Regions from separate parts of the Gordonia sp. CPCC 206044 genome, predicted to be linked through region 1. Evidence: riboswitches for the same ligand, from Rfam matches in the RefSeq annotation. Region 1 holds a riboswitch; the other holds the start of a gene.
What was found. Region 1 has a riboswitch for S-adenosylmethionine ahead of AAFP35_RS07485 (bifunctional o-acetylhomoserine/o-acetylserine sulfhydrylase). Riboswitches for the same ligand answer to the same signal wherever they lie in the genome.
Positions count from the first base shown of each region.

Region 2: another riboswitch for S-adenosylmethionine. It lies ahead of AAFP35_RS23890 (aminotransferase class V-fold PLP-dependent enzyme); the one in region 1 lies ahead of AAFP35_RS07485 (bifunctional o-acetylhomoserine/o-acetylserine sulfhydrylase).

Region 1 is NZ_JBCLVL010000004.1:173,244-177,549, forward strand. It holds gene AAFP35_RS07475 (MFS transporter) at 1-200, opposite strand, end outside; gene AAFP35_RS07480 (cutinase family protein) at 390-2,243, opposite strand; SAM riboswitch class IV at 2,449-2,567, shown strand; gene AAFP35_RS07485 (bifunctional o-acetylhomoserine/o-acetylserine sulfhydrylase) at 2,631-3,947, shown strand; gene metX (homoserine O-acetyltransferase MetX) at 3,994-4,306, shown strand, end outside.
Region 2 is NZ_JBCLVL010000020.1:68,718-73,023, reverse strand. It holds gene AAFP35_RS23900 (O-succinylhomoserine sulfhydrylase) at 1-573, shown strand, start outside; gene AAFP35_RS23895 (isochorismate synthase) at 823-1,926, opposite strand; SAM riboswitch class IV at 2,020-2,133, shown strand; gene AAFP35_RS23890 (aminotransferase class V-fold PLP-dependent enzyme) at 2,149-3,495, shown strand; gene AAFP35_RS23885 (hypothetical protein) at 3,492-3,941, shown strand; gene AAFP35_RS23880 (hypothetical protein) at 4,296-4,306, shown strand, end outside.

The DNA.
Region 1 (4,306 bases):
GCATACGCGGAGATCACGTGTCCGGCCGTGGGCTCACTGACGCCGAGGGTGTCGGCGATGTTGGGTAGGAGCCCCATCGCGACGAACTCGGTGGTGCCGATGCCGAACCCGCCGAGCGCCAGGGCCAGGATGGCCCAGCGGCGGATCGCTGGAGAGGCTGCTGCGGCCGTGTCGGCGACGTGGGTGGGGGCTGAGGTCACTCGAGCACCAACCGCGGGCTTGCCCGCGCGGATTCCCCAGGACTCGGTGAGTTCGTTCACACCGAGAACTGGCTGTCCCCCGAAACGCCCGGAAACCGACCGGCACGCCATCCCCCATCGCAGTTCACGACACCACGTGAGCCCGAGGTGCCGCGGAGCGCCGATGTCGTCGCCAGGTCACCGCCGGCGTCACTGATCCGCGGACGCTCCGTCGGTGTCGGCCGCGTCGTCGGACCCCGACCCGGCGTCCTGACCCGACCCGGCTCCCGAGTCGGGATCGTCCGACGGCACGTCGTCGCCTGCCTGCTCTCCCGCGGTTCCCGTCTCGACGGTGTCGGCGGGTTCGGTGGTGTCGGCGGGCTCGGTGGTCGAATCCGTCGGCGATGGCGCCGGCGGCTCGCTGCGCTCGGGCGGGGGCGGCGTGGGCACCGCGGTCGGCTCGGCCGTCTCGGTGGTCGCGTCGTCGACGACACGGTCCGGGAGCGCCGGACTCGGTGCGTCACCACGGCCACCGCCGGGCACCGTGGGACCGGGCACCGCGGGCCCGGACCCTGTCGCTGATCCTGCCGCGGATGCCGACGCCGAATCCGTTGTCGCGGCCGCCGCGCTCGTCGTGCCTGCAGATGTCGTCGTGCCTGCAGATGTCGTCGTAGCCGCAGACGTCGTCGCACCGGTCGACGGCGCCGACGAGGTCCGCAGTGCGGAGGCCACGTCGCGGGCAGCGATACCGGTCATGGTGAGTCGCCCGAGATCGGTCGCGGTAGCCGACTGCACCTCGACCGACTGCACGGTGCTGACCACCCGGCCTGCCCAGTACTTCACGAAACTGACCGGCCAACGCACCACGCTGCCCACGCTCGCGCCGAGGGCGGTGATGCCGGCGCGGAACCGGTCGGCGTCGAGTCCCACGATCCCGTTCCAGATGTCCTCGAAGACGAAAACGTCTGGCAGGTAGGCGCCGTAGCCGAGTCGGGGCAGCGGAGGCAGTCGATCCTGCACGAGCCGCACCACCGGTTGCAGATTGGACAGTTCGATCCCGAACGGAAGGTCGATCGTCGGACGTAGGGCGAGGAAGTCCGGAATGGTGCCCATGTAACCGATGTCGGCGGCCGTCTCCCGCAACCATTCGGCCACCGACGAGTCGAATGCGATGGCACACGAGGTCGCGGCCGGATCGTCGGCGCAGGAGTTCTCGCGACCGTTCCACCAGTTCGACCGCGGGTCCTGGAACATGAAGAACGGGTAGCGGCCGTGTTTGACCCAGTAACCGGCCAGTCCGTCGAGGGCGCCGATCGGATCGTAGATCGGATCGGGCAGGTCGCAGATCGGGTCGCCGTCGATGCAGACCGACACCACTCGATCACCGAGCGAACCGAAGCCGCCGTCCCGGGAACCGGTCATGGTCAGGCCCGGGATGATGCCGATCAGCGCCAGCTCGATACCCTCGCCGGTCTTGTCGCCCGGCCTGCGTGGGTCGGCGAAGAGTTCGCCGGAGATCGTGCTCGGGTCGATCAGGACGTCGTCGGTGGGATCGTCGGGGGTGTCGTGGATGTCGACCGCCCCGATCCGCCCGTTGCCGATGTCCGACAGCACGTCGCCCGCGACCCGCGCGCCCTGCGAGTATCCCGTGATGACCACGGGGTTGCCCGGGCATGCGTCCTGATAGCTCGCGACGGCCTTCGTGGTCGACGCGGCGCCGAGTTCCGAACTCGCGTCGTATCCGGTCGCGCCCAATGGCCAGACGGTCGCCGGGTAGTCGGCGTAGATGATCTCGTAGGCGTTGTCGCCTGCGTACGGGCTGTCCGGATTCTCCGTGTTGTCGGGGTTGAGCCCGGTGTAGCGCTGCGTGACCCCGACCATGATCGCGCCCTCGGGATCCCACGTACCCCCGACCACGACGACCGCGCCTCCCCCGCAGTCACCGTCGGCGGCCCATGCCGTGCCGGATGTCCCGGGTAGACACAGCGTTCCGATCACCACACCGCTCGCGATCGCGGCGACCGACACGATCGCGCGCCGACGAAGCCCGGTCAACCGATCCACCATGCGTCACGGCCTTTGTTCAACCCGGTGGATGCGTCGAGGCGGCACACCCGAATCGGGGCTATCTGAAACTCTAGATACGCGATCCTGAAACGCGCCGCATTTCGAGAGAAACCCCGTGTCGGAGGCGGGTGAACACACGTTGAAATCAGCCCGATCAGGACGGTTCTGGTCGCGCGTAGACCGTGTTATATCCTTGACGCCAGGTCATGAGCATCAGCGTCAAGCCCCGGCTTGCTGATCGGCAACCCTCCAACCGCGGTGGGGTGCTCCGGGTGATGACCGGGTTGAGGAACGCAATGCGTTCTGAGGCAAGCGCGGGTCCGAAGGTCGGACCCCATCAGGGTCGTTGCACCCTGCCGACCGTAGAAAGCGATCACTACATCCATGTCTGACGACACCACGAATCCGGCAGCCGACTGGAGCTTCGAGACCAAGCAGGTACACGCGGGTCAGACCGCGGATCCGGCCACCAATGCGCGTGCGCTGCCCCTCTATCAGACGACGTCGTACGTCTTCAACGACACGCAGCACGCCGCGAACCTGTTCGGGCTCGCCGAACCGGGCAACATCTACACCCGGATCATGAACCCCACGCAGGACACCGTCGAGCAGCGGATCGCTGCCCTCGAGGGCGGCGTCGCCGCACTTCTCGTGGCGTCCGGCCAGGCCGCCGAGACCTACGCGATCCTCAACATCGTCGAGACCGGCGGCCATGTGGTGTCCAGCCCGCGCCTCTACGGCGGGACGTTCAATCTCTTCCACTACACGCTGCCCAAGCTCGGCATCGAGGTCTCGTTCGTCGAGGATCCCGAGGACCTCGACTCGTGGCAGGCCGCCATCAAGGACAACACCCGCGTCCTCTACGGGGAGACGATCTCCAATCCGAACAACGAGATCCTGGACATCACCGGCATCGCCGAGGTCGCCCATCGCAACGGCCTGCCTCTGATCGTCGACAACACCGTCGCCACCCCGTACCTGCTCAACCCACTGGCGCACGGCGCCGACATCGTCGTGCACTCGGCCACCAAGTACATCGGTGGGCACGGCACCGCGATCGGCGGTGTGATCGTCGACGGTGGCACGTTCGACTGGCGCGGTCAGCGTGACGGGAAGGATCTGTTCCCCGGTTTCACCACCCCGGATCCGAGCTATCACGGTGCGGTGTTCGCCGATCTCGGCGCACCGGCATTCGCGCTCAAGGCCCGTGTGCAGTGGCTCCGCGACACCGGCGCGGCCATCTCACCGTTCAACGCCTTCCTGCTGGCTCAGGGCCTCGAGACGCTGAGCCTGCGCATCGAGCGCCACGTGGCCAACGCGCAGCGGGTTGCCGCTTTCCTGGAAGGTCATGATCAGGTCGACTCGGTCGCCTACGCCGGGCTGGCATCGTCTCCCTGGTACGACCGCGCACAGAAGCTGCTCCCCAAGGGGCAGGGCGCCATCGTCAGCTTCGAGATCGTCGGCGGCGTCGACGCCGGCAAGAAGTTCGTCGATGCCCTCAGTCTGCACAGCCACGTCGCCAACATCGGTGACGTGCGGTCGCTGGTGATCCATCCGGCATCCACGACCCACAGCCAGCTGGCCCCCGAGGAGCAGTTGGCCGCAGGTGTCACACCGGGACTCGTCCGTCTCGCCGTGGGTATCGAGGGCATCGACGACATCGTCGCCGACCTCGAGCAGGGGTTCGCAGCGGCGAAGTGACAAGGTGAACAACGAAGATCGAGGTGAATTGCAGAGTGAGTGACCTGTGTCGGTGAGTATCGAACCGAGTATCCAGCCCGCTGATCGACCCGATTGGGAACAGATGCCCGACGGGGCGATGAGCAGCGTCCGCATCGGCTCGCTCTCACTCGACAACGGCGAACGGATCGACGACGTCACCCTGGCCTTCCAGCGCTGGGGGACGTTGTCTCCGTCCCGCGACAACGTCATCCTCACGCTGCACGCGCTGACCGGTGATTCGCACGTGACCGGTCCGGCCGACGAGCAGCATCTGTCCGCGGGCTGGTGGGACGGTCTGATCGGACCCGGCTGCGCGATCGACACCGACGAGTGGTGCG
Region 2 (4,306 bases), on a different contig from region 1:
ACCAAGCACATCGACGGCCAGGGCCGGGTGATGGGCGGGGCGGTGCTCGGTGCGAAGGAGTACATCGACGGTCCGGTGCAGATGCTGATGCGGCACACCGGTCCCGCGCTCAGTCCGTTCAACGCGTGGACGATGCTCAAGGGGCTGGAAACCATGCGACTACGTCTGGACGCGTCGGTTGCGTCCGCCTTGCGGATCGCCGAGTTCCTGGAAGCCGATCCACGGGTGGCGTGGGTGAAATACCCGTTCCTGCAGTCGCATCCGCAGTACGAGCTCGCCCGCAAGCAGATGTCCGGTGGTGGCACGGTGGTGACCTTCGAGATCGCCGATCGCGGTGGTGTCGAGGGTAAGAAGCGGGCCTTCGAGGTGCTCAATGGGCTACGCGTGGTGGACATCTCGAACAACCTCGGGGATTCCAAGTCATTGATCACCCACCCGGCCACGACGACTCACCGAGCCATGGGGCCGGAGGGCCGTGCGGCGATCGGTGTCACCGATTCGGTGGTGCGCCTGTCCGTGGGACTCGAGGGCATCGACGACCTGCTCGCCGATTTCGACCGGGCTCTCGGCTGATCCTCGACCCGCGTCGCGTCTCCCGCCGTCCTGCTGGTCGAGTAGGTTTCGCTCTGCCGCTGGTTGAGCAGGTCCCGCTCTGCCGCTGCTCGCGTATCTCCCGCTCTCCCTGCTGGTCGAGTAGCACCCGAGGCGCCAGCCGAGGGAGCGTATCGAGACCTCGTGACCCCGAGATCCCGAGGGCAACAACGCAACGCAACCCATCGAGCCCACCACACCCGCCCGACTCCGCGAAGCCACGAGCCGTCGTCAGGCGTCGTCGAGCCCCAGCGCGTTGCGGACGGTGCGGAACTTGGCCGTGGTCTCGTCGAGCTCGGCCTGCGGGTCGGACTGCGCGACGATGCCGCCGCCGGCCCAGGTGCGTAGCGAGTGGCCGTCAGCCGACAGTTCGAGACAGCGGATCGTGACCATCCACTCGCCGTCGCCGTCGGCGTCGCACCAACCGACCGTGCCCCCGTACAGTCCGCGATCACCTTCGATCTCGGCGATGATCTGTGCGGCAACATCACTCGGCGTTCCGCAGACCGCGGGAGTGGGGCTGAGAGCGACCGCGAGGTCGAGGGCGGTGATCGTCTCGTCACGCAGGGTCGCGCGGATGGGTGTGGCGAGGTGCCAGATCTCACCCGTCGAGCGCACTTCGGGTTCGGTCGGCACGTCGAGGTCGGCGCACAGCGGCGCGAGGCGGTCTCGGAGGTAGTCCACGACGAATGCGTGTTCGGCCCGGTCCTTGACCGACGCCGCGAGCGAGTCGGCTGCCGCGCGGTCGAGCTCGGGGTCGTCCGAGCGCGGTGCCGACCCTGCGTAAGGGCGGCAGGTTACCTCGCGACCTTCCTTGCGTAGCAACAACTCCGGAGTCGAGCCGACCAGCCAGCCGGCGGCGCCCAGCGCGACCGCGAACGCGTTGTGCTCGGCGTTGCCGTGAGCGAACGCCGACAACAGGTCGGGGACCTCGACGGCGGGTTCGACCCGCAGGTCCATCGACCGGGCCAGCACCACCTTCTCGGCCTCACCGTCGACGATGCGTTTGACGACGTCGGCGACCCGGTCGCGATGCTCGACGGCGGTGGGCCGCAACGTCTGTTCGACGACACGGTGAGCTGGAGCGGGAGCACCGGTGACCGGTTCGGTCGACCGCACCAACGATGCGGGAGCGATCAGCGCCGCGCGCCCGGCCACGTCGAATGGGATGGCCCCGACGATCGCGTCGACGGCCCCGGATCGCAACGCGTCACCGGCCGAGGTGACATCGTCGAACGACGCGACGCGACCGTGCGCGCGGACGGTGCCATGGGGGCGCGACAGGACGAACACCTCGGTGTCGTCGGAGCCGGATGCGGCGGCGAGCGGAGCCATGGGTGCCACGCTACCCGCGTGCAGTTCACCGCCTTTTTGCGCACGGTGATTGCAAATTGACACGTCACGGCGGCATCGGCCAACCTGAATGCGGGTCACGAGCACCAGTGACAAGCCCCGGCTAGCTGGTCGGCAACCCTCCTCCGCGGTGGGGTGCTCCGGGTGACGACCCGGCCGTGGTCGAGGTGATCACGGCAAGTGCGGATTCCCAGGAGTATTGCCATGACCGCTGTCCTCTCGACACCCCGAACCGATCTCGGCCGCGTCGTCGTCGCGTCAGGTCCGGTCGCCGACCACGCAGTCGGCACCATCGTCACCGACCACACACCCACCGTTCCCGCCCTGGCCAGGGTGGTCGGCGCCGACGAACAGGTGCCGCTGCGCAGTGGTGGCACCGTGCGCTACGCCAACCTCGACTACGCGGCCAGCGCGCCCGCACTGGCCGAGGTGGCGCAGACGGTGCAGGCGTCGCTGACGCAGTATGCGAGCGTGCACCGCGGTGCCGGCCATCTGTCGCAGATCACCACCCGCCGCTATGAGGCCGCACGCGAGACGGTGCGTCGGTTTGTCCGCGGCCGCGTCGACGACGCGGTGGTGTTCACCCGCGGCACCACCGACGCGATCAACCTCGCGGCCCACATCACCCGCGGTGACGTGGTGGTCCTCGACATCGAACACCACGCGAACCTGCTGCCGTGGTGTGCACCCGATCGCGACGGATCGTCGCGGGCTCGGATCGTCCCGGCCTGCACCACCCTCGACGACACGCTCGACGCGCTCGAAGCCGAACTCGCCGCCAAGCCTGCGGCGTTGCTCGCGGTGACCGCGGCATCGAACGTGACCGGCGAGGTCTTGCCGATCTCCCGGTTGGCGGCGATCGCGCATCGTCACGGCGCACGCATCCTCGTCGACGCGGCCCAGTTGGTCGCCCACCGTCCGGTGTCCCTGGTGTCGCACGGCATCGACTACCTGGTGTTCTCGGGGCACAAGCTCTACGCCCCGTTCGGTGCGGGTGTGCTGATCGGCAGGCCGGACTGGCTCGACGCCGCCGCGCCCTACCTGTCCGGTGGCGGAGCGTCCGCGGATGTCGATGTCACCGGAGAGTCGCCCGCCGACATCGCGTGGCACACGGGTCCCGCCCGTCATGAGGCCGGCTCGCCGAATGTATTGGGCGCGATCGCGATTGCCGCGGCCTGCGATGCTCTGGAGAGCATCGGCTTCGAGACCATCGGACTGCATGAGGAGTTCCTGCGCGCCCACCTCGACGACGGACTTGCCTCCATCGACGGTGTCGAACGTCTGAGCATCTTCGCCGACACCACCGATCGGGTGGGCATCGCCGGATTCGACGTGACCGGCCGGGCGCCGCGCGAGGTCGCCGAACATCTCAGTGAGAGTGCGGGAATCGGCGTGCGGGACGGCAAGTTCTGTGCCCATCCGGTGTTGAAGCGACTCGGCCACCCCGACGGCGCGGTGCGCGCGAGCTTCGGGTTGGGAACCGATTCCGACGACATCGACCGTCTGGTCGACGCCCTGCGTGGGCTCACCGGGAACAGGAGGAGAGCGTGACCATCGAGTACGTGCCGCGTACCCTCGGGCCGATCAGCATCGGACGCCCGTCGTTGCAGGTTGCCTTGGCGGGAGACGAAGCCGCGCAGTCATTCTCGATCGTCGTGCGTCGCCCCACGCTGCGTGACGCGCAGCGGACCCGATCGTTGCTGCGGTCGGGCACTCACGACCCGGCGAACTTCGTCGTGGCGTTGGAAGTGGAGGCGGCCATCGCCCCGCATCCGGCGTCGGCGCGGGCGTCGGCGGTGAACACCGCAGGCGACGATGCGGAGACCATTCGTTACGTCGGGACGCCGTCGGGGTTGGCGTCGTTGATCCACGACATCTACGTCGCCGAGATCGCTGATGCGGTGATCATCGTGCCGCTCGACGGGTCGGCGACGGCGACGCGCACACGCGAGGAGGTCCTGCCGCTTCTCGCGCTCAAGCGAGGCCGGGTGGCCTGACCCGGGCAGGGTGGGTTGCGCTGTAGGCAGTTGTAGTTCGTAGGAGTAGTGCGTACCGGACGCGCGTTACTCCTACCAACTGATGCGCGCCGACGATGAGACCGATCCTGTGTGATGTCTCACCGCCTCGTATGCGCCGATGCGGTGTCGGCGCTGGTAGAGGCCGTGATCAGGCCTCTGGGCCGGGCTCGAGTCCGCTTTGACACCGTTTCTTACCTCTCAGTAACGTCCTGCGAATCCGGTCGTCGACGACTGGGCGACGTCGAGAAGGCGTCGTGGCGAGGGGGATCGCGACGGGGGCACCGTCACGCGCCGCGAACTTCCGCGAGCATCAGACGGCAGCCCAGGAGAACGATGAGAGCAAT